Linked DNA regions of Ramlibacter pinisoli. The protein of the gene in region 1 binds, or shares a complex with, the protein of each later gene. Links are inferred from orthologs where the notes say so. Each region holds a gene or a part of one and is shown on either strand. Other genes may lie near its edges.

What was found. Proteins that work in one complex are often made in the same cells at the same time.
Region 2: the proteins of GON04_RS09440 (region 1) and GON04_RS01725 are in contact, whole or in part, in a cryo-EM structure (PDB 9GE8), measured with the Escherichia coli proteins. The link is inferred for Ramlibacter pinisoli from one-to-one orthologs.

What each region holds. Positions count from the first base shown.
Region 1 is NZ_WSEL01000003.1:1,700,091-1,708,252, forward strand. Bases 3,131-6,204 are described here. They hold GON04_RS09440 (ABC transporter permease), read right to left. Parts: upstream 5,892-6,204; coding sequence 3,369-5,891; downstream 3,131-3,368. Other genes in these bases: GON04_RS09435 (hypothetical protein), read left to right, coding at 3,131-3,358; GON04_RS09445 (type I polyketide synthase), read right to left, coding at 5,983-6,204. Outside these bases: ispH (4-hydroxy-3-methylbut-2-enyl diphosphate reductase), read right to left, coding at 1-655; GON04_RS09415 (FKBP-type peptidyl-prolyl cis-trans isomerase), read right to left, coding at 708-1,172; RadC family protein, read left to right, coding at 1,236-1,913; GON04_RS09425 (Smr/MutS family protein), read right to left, coding at 1,924-2,571; GON04_RS09430 (group II truncated hemoglobin), read right to left, coding at 2,585-2,989; more of GON04_RS09435, read left to right, coding at 3,050-3,130; more of GON04_RS09445, read right to left, coding at 6,205-8,162.
Region 2 is NZ_WSEL01000003.1:109,872-116,711, reverse strand. Bases 871-3,864 are described here. They hold GON04_RS01725 (arylesterase), read right to left. Parts: upstream 2,705-3,864; coding sequence 2,036-2,704; downstream 871-2,035. Other genes in these bases: rlmB (23S rRNA (guanosine(2251)-2'-O)-methyltransferase RlmB), read left to right, coding at 3,610-3,864; GON04_RS01720 (ABC transporter ATP-binding protein), read left to right, coding at 2,720-3,391; mnmH (tRNA 2-selenouridine(34) synthase MnmH), read right to left, coding at 978-2,039; GON04_RS01735 (hypothetical protein), read left to right, coding at 871-974. In the rest of the region: GON04_RS01740 (PLP-dependent transferase), read left to right, coding at 1-727; more of GON04_RS01735, read left to right, coding at 792-870; more of rlmB, read left to right, coding at 3,865-4,344; GON04_RS01710 (SIR2 family NAD-dependent protein deacylase), read left to right, coding at 4,341-5,072; GON04_RS01705 (hypothetical protein), read left to right, coding at 5,069-5,407; GON04_RS01700 (chromate transporter), read right to left, coding at 5,421-5,981; GON04_RS01695 (chromate transporter), read right to left, coding at 5,990-6,589; GON04_RS01690 (DMT family transporter), read right to left, coding at 6,586-6,840. UniProt on the Escherichia coli protein: TesA is a multifunctional esterase that can act as a thioesterase, lysophospholipase and protease.

The DNA of each region.
Region 1 (8,162 bases):
CCTCGACCTGCTGCGACAGCACCTTGACCGCGTCCTGTCGGTTCTGGGTGGCATAGCAGATGTCCTGCTGCTTGGGCTCGCGGATGGCCGGGAAGCGCTGGCGCACGGCGGCGGCGATGCCGGCCGCGTCGTCCACCGACAGCGTGGTCTGGGTGACCACCGCCAGCTTCTCGGTCTGGCCCGGCTGCACCCGGGCGACATCGTCGATGTCCTCGACCAGGTGGATGCCCGATTCGAGCTGGCCCATGGTGCCCTCGACCTCGGGATGGCCCTTGTGGCCGATCATGATGAACTCGTAGCCTTCCCTGGCCAGCTTGGCGACCTCGACGTGGACCTTGGTCACCAGCGGGCAGGTGGCGTCGAACACGTGGAAGCCGCGCTGCCGCGCCTCCTCCTGCACCGCCTTGCTCACGCCGTGGGCCGAGAACACCAGGGTGGCACCGGGCGGCACCTCGGCCAGGTCCTCGATGAAGATGGCGCCCTTGCTCTTGAGGTCGTTGACGACGTAGGTGTTGTGCACGATCTCGTGCCGCACGTAGATCGGCGCGCCGAACTTGGCCAGCGCACGCTCGACGATCTCGATCGCCCGGTCGACGCCGGCGCAGAAGCCGCGCGGCTCGGCGAGCAGGATTTCCTTGGCTGCGGCGGCGCTCATGCGCGAGCCTCCGCGCGCAACGCCGGGGCGACCTGGGGAACGACGGCGCGGCTCATAGCACCCCGATCAGGTGCACCTCGAAGGTGACCGGCTGGCCCGCGAGCGGGTGGTTGAAGTCGAACAGCACCGCATCGGGCTGCCCCTCGCGGCCCACCTGCTGCACGGCGCCGGCGTAGCTGCCCAGCCCGTCGGGCGTGGGGAACTGCACGACGTCGCCCACGTGGTACTGCTCGTGCGGGTCGCCCAGCTCGAGCAGGAGCTTGCGTGCCACCCACTGCAGCATCTCCGGGTTGCGCTCGCCGAAGGCCTCGCCGGGCGGGATGGCGAAGGTGGCGCGTGCGCCCTCCTCCAACCCGAGGAGGCGTTGCTCCACCGCCGGCGACAGTTCGCCGGTTCCCAGCGTCAAAGTGGCGGGCTTGTCGCGGAAGGTGTTGATGATGTCGCCGCCCGGACCGGCCAGGCGGTAGTGCAGCGTGAGGAAGGAACCCGGCTCGACGCGGGGCAGGGATGACGACATGGAACTCTCGGTGAACAGGCCCGATTTTAGGTGGGTGCCCACTGCCCCGCCGCCGGCGCGGCAGTGACCCTGCAGTCCCTGCCCCTGGATGCCCGCCCGCGCGAGAAGCTGCTCGCCCGCGGGCCCGCCGCGCTGTCCGACACCGAACTGCTGGCCCTGCTGCTGCGCACCGGGCTGGCCGGCAAGGGCGTGCTGGCGCTGGCCCAGGAGCTGGTCGATGCCTTCGGCGGCCTTGCCGGGCTGCTGGACGCCGGGCCCGCCGACCTCAAGCGCATCAAGGGGCTGGGCGGCCCGGCCAAGCGCGCCGAGCTGCTGGCCGTGCTGGAACTGGCACGCCGGGCCATGGCCCAGCAGTTGCGCACCCGGGAGGTGTTCGGCTCGCCCGATGCCGTCAAGCACTTCCTCCAGTTGCACCTGGCGCGCCACGCGCACGAGGTCTTCGCGGTGATGTTCCTGGATGCCCAGAACCGGCTGCTCGAACTGGAGATCCTGTTCCGCGGCACGCTGACGCAGACCTCGGTCTACCCGCGCGAGATCGTGGTGCGGGCCCTGGCCCACCATGCGGCCAGCGTCGTGCTCGCGCACAACCACCCCAGCGGCACCGTGCAGCCCTCGCGTGCCGACGAGGCGCTGACGCAGACCCTGAAGGCGGCGCTGGGGCTGGTCGACGTCCGCGTGCTCGACCACGTCATCGTGGCGCCCGGCGGGGCCCTGTCGATGGCGGAGAAAGGGCTGCTGTGACGGCCTGCGGCTAGCGCTCGGGACCCTGGGGCTTGAGCAGCACCACCAGCGCGCCGGCCCCGCCCTCGTCGCCGCGCGCCTGCACGAACGCCAGCACTTCGTTCTTCTGCACCAGCCAGGCCTGCACGCGGCCCTTGAGCACCGGCGTCTTGCCCGGCGAGCCCAGGCCCTTGCCGTGCACCACGCGCACGCAGCGCACGCCCTGCCGGTGCGCCTCGCGGATGAAGCCGGCCAGTGCCTCGCGCGCGTCCTCGCGCCGCAGCCCGTGCAGGTCGAGCTCGCGCTGGATGCTCCAGTGGCCCTTGCGCAGCTTGCGCGTCACGTCCAGGCCGACCCCGGGCCGGCGGAAGCTCAGGGCATCGTCGACATCGAGCAGGGTGCTGGCGTCGAACTCGTCGCTGAGCGACTCTGCCAGCACGCGCTGCTCGTCGAGCTGTTGCTGCACCGGGATCGGTGGCGGCTGGTCCCGCTCCAGCAGCACCCGGGGCGGGTGGCGCAGCCGCTGCACCTGGCCGGCGGCGCGCACGAACAGGTTGCGTTCGGCCTCGGCCTTGCGCTGTGCCTCGCGCCGCGCCGCTGCCTGCTCGGCGGCGGCCTGCTGCTGTTCGGCCAGCTTGCGCTGGATCGCCTGCAGGTCCTGGAGCGACTTGGCCTTCATTGCTGGCGCGGGCTCAGGCGCCGATGTTGCGCATCCAGTCGGCGGTCTGGAAGAACGAATTGCGCAGCCGCTCGCGCAACCGCGGGTCCACGCCCGTCTCGGCCATCGCCTGGTCCATGCAGGCCAGCCACTGGTCGCGCTCCTGGATGCCGATCGCGAACGGCATGTGCCGCATGCGCAGGCGCGGGTGGCCGAAGCGGTCGGTGTAGTGCTGCGGCCCGCCCAGCCAGCCGCTGAGGAACCAGAACAGCTTCTGCCGGGCGTTCTCCAGGGTGGTGGCGTGGGCCGCCCGCAGGGCCGCATAGCGCGGCTCCAGGTCCATCAGGTCGTAGAAACGCTCGACCAGCGCCCGCACTTTCTCCTCGCCACCGATCCATTCGTACGGCGTGTCGAACGGCGGCTTGTCCTCGGTCTGCATGGCTGCCATTGTCGCAGCGCGCGGCTTGCATTCCGGGGCCCGGGCCCCAGCTGCCATGGCATGAACACCCCGCTGACCACCCACCGCAACCTGGTCACGCTGGCGCAGGTGCTGCGCCGGCTGGAGCGCAGCAGCGTGCCCGTGGATCCCGAGCAGTACCGCTCGCTGGTGCACCACATCACGGCCGAACTCGAGAACCACCCGCACGATGCCGGCCTCGAGGCCCTGCTGGCGGCCGCCCCCGAACTGGCCGAGCTGTACGAGAACCTGCAGTACGAGCACGCCGGCCTGTGCCGCTCGCCGCTGGACGCCGGCATCCGGGCCGAGCAGGCGGCGCGCGCCGCCCTGGCCAAGGCCGCCGCCCGCTGACCTTCCCGGCCTAGTCGAGCGTGGCGCGGCGCAGCGTGTCCACCACGGGACGCTGCAGCACCTCGCGCAGGCCCCACCAGCCGGCCGCCAGCGCCAGCGCCGCGCCGGCCAGCGCCCCGGCCAGGGGCACCAATGGCGAGGCAGTCCAGGCGAAGTCGAACACGTACTTCGCCAGCCCCCAGCCCACCCCCACGGCCACCGTGCTGGCCAGGAAGCCCGCCAGCAGCCCGACCCCGGCCAGTTCCGCCCGCTGCACCTGGCGCAGCAGCGACCCCCGGGCACCCACCGCCCGCATGATGGCGAACTCGCGCGCGCGCTCCTCGCGCGTGGCCGTGACGGCGGCGAACAGCACCACCAGCCCGGCGGCGAGCGTGAAGCCGAACAGGAATTCCACCGCCCGCACCACCTTGTCCAGCACCGCCTGGACCTGGTTGATCGTGCTGGTCATGTCGACGTCGGTGATGTTGGGGAAGGCCCGCACCAGCGCGCTGTCGAAGCCCGGCTTCTCTGGCGCGCGGAAGGCGGTCATGTAGGTCACCGGCACGTCGGGCAGACGGCTGACCGGGAACATGACGAAGAAGTTGGCGCGCATCGAGCCCCAGTCGACCTTGCGCAGCGACGTCACCCGGGCCTCGGCCTGCAGGCCGCCGATGTCGAACCGCAGCTGGTCGCCCAGCTTCAGACCCAGCGTCTGCGCGATGCCCTCCTCCACGCTGGCGCCGCCACGCTCCTCGGGCGTCCAGCGCCCGGCCACCACCGCGTTGTGCGCCGGCCGGGTCGCGCTGTGCGACAGGTTGAACTCGCGGTCGACCAGACGCTTGGCGCGGTCCTCGACGTAGTCGTCAGGGCCGACGGCGCGCCCGTTCACCGCCACCAGGCGGCCGCGGATCATCGGGAACCAGTCGTAGCGCTGCACCCCGGCGGCGCGCAGCGCCTGCTGGAAGGCGTCGCCCTGCTCCGGCATGACGTTGATGACGAAGCGGTTGGGCGCATCGGGCGGGGTCGCCCGGCGCCAGCTCGCCACCAGGTCGGTGCGCAGCAGCACCAGCAGCACCAGCGCCAGCAGCCCGACCGCCAGCGAGCTGACCTGCACCACGGCGTAGACCGGCCGCGCCGACAGCTGGCGCGTCGCCAGCACCAGCCAGCGCGGTGCCGTGGCCTCGTTCACCGAGGCGCGCAGCACCTTCACCGCGATCCAGCTCAGCACGGCGAACAGCAGCACGGCGCCAGCGAAGCCGCCCACCGCAATGGCGCCGAGCTTGAGGTCGCTGCTGGCCGCCAGCAGCAGGGTGGCGAAACCGGCCACGCCGATGCCCAGCACCGCGGCCGAGGCCGGCTTCAGCGAGCCGACGTCGCGCCGGATCACGCGCAGCGGCGGCACCTGCGCCAGCTGCAGCACCGGCGGCAGCCCGAACGCGAACAGCAGCGTCAGGCCCATGCCGAGCCCGAATGCCACCGGCCACAGCGTGGCGGCCGGCAGGCTGGCTTCGACCAGCCCGGACAGCAGCATCACGAACACGAAGTGCACCGCGTAGCCCAGCGCCACGCCCAGCGCGCTGCCTGCCAGGCCGACCAGCGCGAACTCGAGCCCGTACGCCAGCGCGATGGTCCTCTGCGGCTGTCCGAGCACGCGCAGCATCGCGCAGTCGTCCAGGTGCCGGGTGGCGAAGCCGCGCGCCGCCAGCGCCACCGCGACCGCGCTCAGCAGCGCCGCCAGCAGAGCGACCAGGTTGAGGAACTTCTCCGCCCGCTCCAGCGTCTGGCGCATCTCCGGGCGGCCGCTCTCGAGCGACTCGACGCGCACGCCGCGCACCGCGGCGCGCGCGGCCTCGGCCTGCGCCCACTGGGTGAAGGCGCGCACTGGTGCGTCGTCGCCGGCGACCGCGAAGCGCCAGGTGACGCGGCTGGCCGGCTGCACCAGCCGGGTGGCCGGCAGGTCGGCGGCGTTGAGCAGCACGCGCGGCGCGAAGGACGAGAAGCCGGTGCCGCGGTCGGGCTCCAGCAGGATCACGCGTCCGATGCGCAGCCGGGCGTCGCCCAGCAGCAGCGGATCGCCGGGGGCCAGTCCCAGCGCCTCCAGCAGGGCCCGGTCGACCCAGGCCTCGCCGCGCAGCGGGATGTCGCGCGTGGGCGCGCCGGCCTGCTCGGGCGTGGCGGCCACGGTGAGCTGGCCGCGCAGCGGGTAACCCGGCTCGACCGCCTTGAGCGTCACCAGCCGGGCCGCGCCGCCCTGGGCCTCGGTGGCCCGGGCCATGGTCGGGAACTGGGTGTTGGTGACGGCCTGCAGCCCGAGCGCCCGCGCGCGCTGGGCGAACGCCGCCGGCGTCGGGTTGTCGCTCACCACCACGGTGTCGCCGCCGAGCAGCTGGCGCGCGTCGCGCGACAGCCCGCCCTTGAGCCGGTCGGCGAAGAAGCCGACCGCGGTGAGCGCGGCCACCGCCAGCGTCACGGCCACCACCAGCAGGCGCAGTTCGCCGGCGCGCAGGTCGCGCCACAGGGTGCGCCAGCCCAGGCGCCAGGGGGAGGTCGTCATGCGGCCGACATTACCCGATGGCGAATGCCCGTGCGGCGCCCGGCCACGGGACGAACGGCGCCCGGGCGCCGTTCGCCGCCGGCCAGGGCCGCTAGGCCACGGGGCTGATGAAGCTTCCCGTCACCACCGGCCGCTGTCCCGGCCGCTTGCCGTCGGCCGAGCCGGCATCGCCCTCGCCGTCCAGGCGGGCGAGTTCGCGCCGGATGCCCTCGATCACCTCCGACACGCCGGGCTCGGCCATCATGGTGAAGTGCGAGCCGCCGATGCGGGTGACGCGGATCGGTCCGGTGGCGTGCTGGTCCCAGCCCAGCGTCGGGCCGGCGTAGAGGTACAGCGTCTCGGCCTGCGCCGCCTTGAACAGCACCACCTCGCCGTCGTAGGGCTCCGGCCGGTACTGCGCCTGGGCGTCGGTGAAGTTGCGGAACAGGTGGAAGTCCACCAGTTCCGGCGGCAGCGGCTCGCCGCGGGCCAGCTTCTCCAGTGCCAGCTGGTAGCTGTGCTGCATCTGGCGGCCGCGCCGGCGCCGCACCGGCCAGTCGAGCGCGAAGTCCAGCGTCCAGTGGCGCTTGAGCCAGATCTTCTCGAGCAGCGGCACCTTGGCCGTCGCCGCGGTGGGCGACAGGGTGTCGATCATCAGGATGGTCTCGACCCGGGCGCCGTCGCGCCGCAACTGCTGCGCCATCTCGTAGGCGATCACGCCGCCGGCCGAATAGCCCGCCAGCCGGTACGGCCCGGTGGGATCGACCGCGCGGATCGCCTCGACGTACTGAGCCGCCATGTCCTCGATGGTCGATAGCGGCGGCAGCCGGCCGTCCACGCCCTGGGCCTGCAGGCCGTAAAACGGCTGCTGCGGGCCCAGGCGGTCCGAGATCACCTTGAAGTTCAGCACGTTGCCACCGGCGCCGTGCACGCAGAACAGCGGCCGGCGGTCGTCCGCGCCCTTGCAGATCGGCACCAGCGGCGACCAGGCACGCGGCAGCTGGATGACGTTGGAGGCCGGTGCCGCCGCCGGCGCCTGCTGTCCCGGCATCGTGGTGTCGAGGTTGCCGGCGTGCGCGACGATGGTCGCCAGCCCCGCCAGCGTCGAGCCCTGGAACAGCGTCGCCAGCGGCAGGTCGATGTTCCACTGCTTGCGGATGCGGGCGAACAGCCGCACCGCGGCCAGCGAGTGGCCGCCGAGCGCGAAGAAGTCGTCCTCGCGCGCCACCTCGTCCACGCCCAGCAGCTCGCGCCAGACGTCGGCGATCACCGTCTCCACCGGATTGAGCGAGGCCGCGTTGGCGGCCGGCGCGCGCGTGGCGGCCACCGGCAGCGGCTTGGGCGCGGCGTCGCTCATGGCACGCCGGATCGCCGACAGCGACAGCGACGACACCACCACGTCGCGTGCGCCGCCGCCGAGCACCCGCTCGAACAGCGCCGGCGCCTCCTCGGCGCGCAGGCCGCACGCCAGCATCGCCTCGGCCAGCGTCGGCTCGCGCCGCGCATGGGCATGGCGCGACATGGCGTTGGGATCGATGCCGCGCAGGCTGAAGCCCTCGAAGGTGGCGATCGGCGCTCCCTCGGGCGTGTGCAGGCTGACGTCGAAGGCGGCGAAGCGATCCTGCGGCGGCGAGCGCAGTTCCACCCGGCTGATGCTGCGCAGCGGCAGCGGGGCCACGATGCGGATGCGGTCGATCGACAGCGGCACGAACAGCATGTCCTTGCGCTGCGCCGGGTCGAGCAGCTGCAGGCCGAAGGTGCAGGCCATGTCCGTCACCGCCGGGTGCAGCGCGTACGGCTGCAGGTCGGTGGCGTAGCGTTCGGCCAGGGCCATCTCGGCCACGCCGTGCTTGCCGCCCAGCTGCATGCGCGCGATGTTGTGCCAGCGCGGTCCGAACTCGACGCCGCCCTGCGGCAACTCGCCCTCGCGCCAGCTGCCGCTGGGGCGCTGGGCGTGCGGCGCCAGCGTGCCGCGCAGGCGGGCGACGGTGGCGCGGGCATGCTGCTGCCACGGCTCGGCCGAGTCGCTGCGGCTGCGCACCAGGAACTCGTAGCCGTCGCCGCCGCGTCGCAGGTCGATGCGCACCTGGCGGCTGGCGCCGGGCTCGAACACCATCGCCTCCTCGAACGACAGCGAGCGGATCTCGACACCGGCGCCGGGGTGCAGCTGGGCCATCGCGGCGCGCGCGATCTCGATGTAGGCGGTGCCGGGCAGCACGGAACGGTCGGCCACGCGGTGCTCGCGCAGCACCCACAGGTCGTTGGCGCCGTACGTGGCCTCGAAGGCGGTGC
Region 2 (6,840 bases), 1.6 Mb from region 1 along the record:
GGAGGCGCCCGGCTCGGTGACGATGGAGTTCCCCCCGCTGCAGGCGCTCGTCGGCGCCTGCCGGGCGCGCGGCATCACCACGGCGCTCGACAACACCTGGGGTGCGGGCCTGGCCTTCGACGGCTTCGCCTGTGGCGCCGACATCGTCGTGCAGGCGCTCACCAAGTACCCGAGCGGCGGCGGCGACGTGCTCATGGGCTGCGTGGTCACGCGCGACGAGGCGCTGCACGTGCGCCTGAAGCTCACCCACATGCGCATGGGGTGGGGCGTCGGGGGCAACGATGTCGAGATGGTCCTGCGTTCGCTGCCGAGCCTGCCGCTGCGGTACCGGGCCCACGACACCGCCGCCCGGCAGTTGGCGCGCTGGTTCCAGGGCCGCCCCGAGGTGGCGCAGGTGCTGCACCCGGCGCTGGAAGGCTCGCCGGGCCACAACCACTGGCAGGCACTGTGCGGCGCCGATGGCCTTGCGGCCGGCCTGTTCTCGGTCGTGTTCCACGAGCGCCATGCGCCGGACCGCGTCGATGCGTTCTGCGACGCGCTGCGCCTCTTCAAGCTCGGCTATTCCTGGGGTGGCCCGGTAAGCCTGGTCGTGCCCTACGACATCCTCTCGATGCGCCGGCCGGGCAGCTGGCCGTACCGCGGCACACTGGTTCGGTTCTCGGTCGGACTGGAGGAGCCGGCGGCTCTGCAGGCCGACCTCGAACAGGCCCTGCAGGTGCTCGGTTGAGCGCTGGCGTGCGCGGGGATTTCGCGTACATTGGGGCCATCACCCCCAACGGAGCGGAACGCGAGTGCCATCACCCAACTACGGATACGAGAAGCGGCAGAAAGAGCTGGCCAAGAAGCGCAAGAAGGAAGACAAGCTCAAGGCCAAAGCCGACCGGAAGGCCGGCGTCCCCGGTGAACCCGAGCAGCAGCAGCCTGCCGGCGACGACGTGCCTTCCGCCCCGACGGCCCAGCCGCCCCAGTCCTGAGCTTCATCCGTCCGGGGCCAGCAGCTCGCTCGCCACGGCATCCATCGCCTCGGCCGAGCGCCCGGCTGGCGTCAGCGCACCGGCCTGGCCGTACTGCTTGAAGTTGCGCTGGATCGACCCCGTGTAGCCCGGGTCGTAGTGCTTCTCCAGCAACTCCCGGAACACCTCACCGACCTGCCCGGCGCGCGCCGCCTCCTGCCATCCGCGCACCACCGCCGCCCCCCGCAGTTCCACCAGCGCCTGCAGGCGGCCGCAGAAGAATTCCGGGTCGCGCACGAACCAGTCGTAGTCCTCCAGCAGCAGTTGCACCCGCTCGTCGATCGGCAGGTCCACCCGCAGGCAGGGACTGGCCCGCATCGCGAGGATGAGCGGCTCGGGCACCGCGACGTTGCCCACCTTCTTGCTCTCGCTCTCGACGTAGACCGGGCGTGCCGGGTCGAAGGCGCGCAGCTGCTCCCAGATCCGCATGTCGAACTGCTTCTGGCTGGGCTGCACCTCGCCAGGCATCAGCCCCAGCACCGAGCCCCGGTGCTGCGCCAGCGCCTCCAGGTCGAGCACCTGCGCGCCCTGGCGCGCCAACGCCTGCAACAGCCGGGTCTTGCCCGATCCCGTCAGGCCGCACACCACCCGGTACTGCAGCCGCTGCGCGAGCACCGGCAGGTCGGCCAGGACGGCGTTGCGGAACGCCTTGTAGCCGCCCTGGACGAGCGTGACCCGGAAGCCGATCTGGTCGAGGAGGTCGGCCAGCACGCCGCTGCGCTTGCCGCCGCGCCAGCAGTAGACGAGCGGTTGCCATTCGCGCGACTTGTCCTGGACCTCGCGCTCGATGTGGCGCGCGATGTTGGCCGCGACCAGCCCGGCGCCGCGCTTGCGCGCCTCGAACGGGCTGACCTGCTTGTAGAGGGTGCCGACCAGCGCACGTTCCTCGTCGTTGAGCGAAGGCCAGTTGACCGCGCCCGGCAGCCGGTCCTCGGCGTACTCGGACTCGCTGCGCGCGTCGATCACCTGGCTGAACTCGGACAGCCGTTGCGCCGCTTCGGTGGCGGCAATGACGCGAACGGTCAAGGCTTGCGCTCCCCTGGCGGCATCGCCTTGCCCGTGTCGGCCTGGAGCAGCTTGCGCAACTCGGGCCAGACGTTCTCGAGGATGGTCGGCTGGGCCTGTTCGGTCGGGTGGATGCGGTCGGCCTGGAACAGCCGCTCGGCATCGGGCGCGTCGGCCACGCCCTTGAGCAGGAAGGGCACCACGGCAGCCTTGTGCCGCCGCGCCACCTGCTCGTACAGCGCAGCGAACCTGGCCCCGTAGTCGGCGCCGTAGTTGGGCGGCAGCTGGATGCCCACCAGCAGCACGCGGGCCCCGGCCTGTTGCGCCGCTTCGGTCATGCGCGAGAGGTTGTCCTCGGTCATGGCCAGCGGCAGCCCGCGCAGCGCGTCGTTGGCGCCCAGCTCGATCGCGACGTGGGTCGGCCGGTGCTGGGCCAGCAGGGGCGCCAGCCGCGAGCGGCCGCCCGACGTGGTGTCGCCGCTGATGCTGGCGTTGACGACCTTGACCGGCAGCTTCTGCTCGGCCAGCCGCTTCTCCAGCAGGGCCACCCAGCCGGTACCGCGGCGCAGGCCATACTCGGCGCTCAACGAATCACCGACGACCAGCAGCGTGGCCGGCTCGGCGGCGTGCAAGGCACCGGCCCCGAGGGCGGCTGCCAGCGTCACGATAAAGTCCCTGCGATCCACCTCATCCTTTCGTCCATGCCGGAATCCATCATCGCCGTCGACCACGTCCACAAGTCCGTGACCGACTCGACCGGCACCCTCGACATTCTCCGTGATATCGATTTTTCCCTGGCCCCGCGGGAAACCGCCGCCATCGTCGGCGCCTCGGGATCGGGCAAGAGCACGCTGCTGTCCATCGTGGCCGGCCTGGACACGCCCACGCGCGGCACGGTGCGGCTGGACGGCGAGGACCTGTTCGCCCTCGACGAGGACGACCGTGCCGCACTGCGGGCGCGGAAGGTCGGCTTCGTGTTCCAGAGCTTCCAGCTGCTGGGCAATCTCACGGCGCTGGAGAACGTGATGCTGCCGCTCGAGCTGGCCGGCCGCCGCGACGCCCGCCGGTCGGCCGGCGAGATGCTGTCGCGGGTGGGGCTCGCCGAGCGGTTCGGCCACTATCCCAAGGTGCTGTCGGGCGGCGAGCAGCAGCGCGTGGCGCTGGCCCGCGCCTTCGTCGTCGAGCCGGCGGTGCTGCTGGCCGACGAGCCCACCGGCAGCCTGGACTTCGCCACCGGCGAGACGGTGATGAACCTCATGTTCGAGCTGAACCGCGAGCGCGGCACCACGCTCGTGCTCGTCACCCACGACCGCGCCATCGCGGCGCGCTGCGAACGGCGCATCACGATCGAGGCGGGAACGGTCGTGGCCTGACGGCGGGAGCGCGAGCGGGAACGGAATCGGGAGCGGGCGCGGACACCGGTACCCAGAAAGCGCAAAAAGAGAAGGAGACGACGCGGAAGACGTCCAAGGAGGGAGGGAGTGCTGCGAACGGCAACCCCCACTTCGTCGTCGTTCTGCGTCCCACTGCGTTCCTTCTGCGCCTCCTGCGGACGGAAGTCCCCTTTCTTCCTCCCATCGATAATCGTCCCATGTCCACCGCCAAAGTCCTCTTCGGGTTCCACGCCGTCGGCGTGCGCCTGAAGACCGCGCCCCAGTCCGTCGTCGAGGTCTACTACGAGGTGGCGCGCAAGGACGCGAGGATGCGGCAGTTCCTCGAGCGGGCACGGGAAGCCGGCGTGCGGCTGATCGAAGCCGACGCGCTGCGCATCGCCAAGCTGGCCGGCAGCCACGGCCACCAGGGGGTGGCGGCACGGGTCGAGCCGCTGCCGGCCGCGCGTTCGCTGGACGACCTGCTCGATACCGTCGAAGGTCCGCCCTTGCTGCTGGTGCTGGACGGCGTGACCGACCCGCACAACCTGGGTGCCTGCCTGCGCGTGGCCGACGGCGCCGGCGCCCATGCCGTCATCGCACCGAAGGACCATGCCGTCGGCCTGAACGCCACCGTCGCCAAGGTGGCGAGCGGCGCGGCCGAGACGGTGCCGTACTTCATGGTCACCAACCTGGCACGCACGCTGGGCGAGCTGAAGGAGCGCGACATCTGGTGCATCGGCACCAGCGACGATGCGCCACGCACCGTGTTCCAGGCCGACCTGAAGGCGCCCGTGGCGCTGGTCTTGGGCGCCGAGGGGCCGGGCATGCGGCAGCTCACGCGCAAGACCTGCGACGAGCTGGTGTCCATCCCGATGCGCGGCGCCGTCGAGAGCCTGAACGTGTCGGTGGCCAGCGGCATCTGCCTGTACGAGGCCTTGCGCCAGCGGACATGAGCCTCGCCGACGTCCGGGAGTGGGTGCGCGGGGCGACCTCCATCGCCGTGCTCACCGGCGCCGGCGTGAGCCAGGAGTCGGGCGTGCCGACCTTCCGCGATGCCCAGACCGGCCTGTGGGCACGTTTCCGGCCCGAGGACCTGGCCACCGAGCAGGCCTTCCGGGCCGACCCGGGGATGGTCTGGGACTGGTACGTGATGCGCCGGGCGATGGTGGCGCGGGTCGAACCGAATGCCGGCCACCGGGCGCTCGCCCGCTTCCAGCAGGCCCGTCCAGGGCGGCTGGCCCTCATCACCCAGAACGTCGACGGCCTGCACCAGCGCGCAGGCAGCACGGGCGTGCTCGCGCTGCACGGCACCCTGCAGGACGATCGTTGGCTCGATCGCCCCAGGCCCTGCTGCACCGCCTTGCCGCCGCAGGAAGGCCGGCCGCCGCGCTGCGGCCGGTGCGGCAACCTGCGCCGGCCGGCGGTGGTGTGGTTCGGCGAACTGCTGCCGGCCGAGGTGCTCGCGGCCGCCGAACAGGCGGCCCGCAGTTGCGACCTGATGCTGGTGGCCGGCACCAGCGGCGTGGTCTACCCGGCGGCGGGCCTGGCGCGCACCGCCGCGGAGCGGGCGCGCATGGTGGTGGTAAACCCCGGGCCGAGCGACCTCGACGATGCGGCGCACGCGGTGCTGCGCGGCACGTCGGCGACGCTGTTGCCGCAACTGCTGGAGGATGGCGCATGAAGACCAAGACGACGATGGCCCTGCTGGGCGCGGCGCTGCTGTTGGCGGCCTGCACGCAGGAGCAGCAGAACAAGCTGGGGCGCGACATCCAGAACTGGACCGGCACCAACGGCGTGCTCGAGGTCTACGCGGGCGACAAGCTCGTGCGGCGCTTCCTGCGGGTCGACAAGCTGTCGACCGCGCTGGGCACCGACGACAACGCGGCGCGGGCCTACCGCTTCGGCTACGGCGTGCTGGACGAGAACCTGAACTTCGTCGTCGACCCGGGCGAGAAGAAGGTCTACTTCGAGGTCGGCGAGCACGCCAACTACCTGTTCTTCGAGAACCCGCACTGAGCCGCGGCGGCGCTCACAGCACGCCGAACCATCCCAGCAGGGCACCCGCGCCCAGCATCCACAGCAGGTGGATGCGGGTGCGCCACACCAGCAGCGCGGTGACGGCCGCCAGCAGCCACAGGCGCCAGTCGGCCAGCTTCGGCTCGGTGCCGGTTGCCAGCACCCAGCCGGTGGCGATCAGCAGCGCGATGACGATGGGCGCCATCCCCTGCTTGAAGGCCCGCACGGCGCGCAGCTCGCGGTTGCGGTGGCCCCATTGCGACGCCAGGTAGGTGATGGTGCCGCTGGGCACGAGGATGCCCACCATGGCCAGCAGCAGGCCCAGGCAGGCGGTGGCCGTGCCGCCGGCATTCAGCCCGACGTTCCAGCCTAGCAGGGCCACGAACAGCACGTTGGGGCCGGGCGCCGCCTGGGCGATGGCGACCGAGGCGCTGAACTGCGGGTCGGAGAGCCACGACTTCTCCTGGACCAGGAAGCGGTGCATGTCGGGCGCGGTGGTGATCGCGCCGCCCACCGACAGCACGGACAGCAGCAGGTAGTGCAGCAGCAGCGACAGCCAATCGGCCGGGGTCATGACGATGCTCATTGCGGCTGCCCCAGCTTGCGCCACGTGAGCCAGCACGCCACCGTGCCCAGGCTCAGGAGCACCCAGGCGAGCGGCCAGCGCAGCAGCGCGATGCCGGCGAAGCTCGCCGCGCCCAGCAGGGCGCAGGCCGGCGCACCGAGCGGGTGCCTGCGCAGCGCCGTGAACAGCTTCAGCCCCGTGGCCGTGATCAGGCCGGACGCGACGGCGCCCATGCCGCGCAGCGCGGCAGCCAGGTGCGGGTTGCCGGCGAAGCGTGAATGGAGCAGGGCCAGCGTCAGCACCACCAGCAGGGGGGCGGCCAGCATGCCCGCCAGGGCCGCGAGCGCGCCGCGCAGCCCGAAGTAGCGGCCGCCGATCATCAGCGACAGGTTGACGACGTTGGGCCCCGGCATGATCTGCGCCACGGCCCAGTCCTCCACGAACTCCTCGCGCGTCAGCCAGCGCTTGCGGTCGACCAGTTCGCGCTGCACGACGGCCAGCACGCCGCCGAAGCCCTGGAGGGCCAGCAGGGTGAACGAGACGAAGAGGTCGGCCTCGGAGGCCGGTCGCGGCCGGGGCGGTTCGGCGGCAGCGGGTGCTGCAGGCAGGGAGCTCATGGGCGCGGATTATCGGCGCGCCGCGTGGCAAGCCCGAGACCGGCGGCCACCAGCACCAGTGCCGGCCAGGTCGCGGTGGCCGGCCGTTCGCCCAGCGCCAGCCAGCCGAGCACCGAAGCCGTGAGCGGATTGAGCGCGAGGAACACGGTCACCCGGGTCGCCGACTCGTGCTTGAGCGCGTACAGCCAGGCCACGTAACCGACCCCGCTGGAGACCCCGACGAAGACGATCGCAGCCCATGCCGGCGCGCT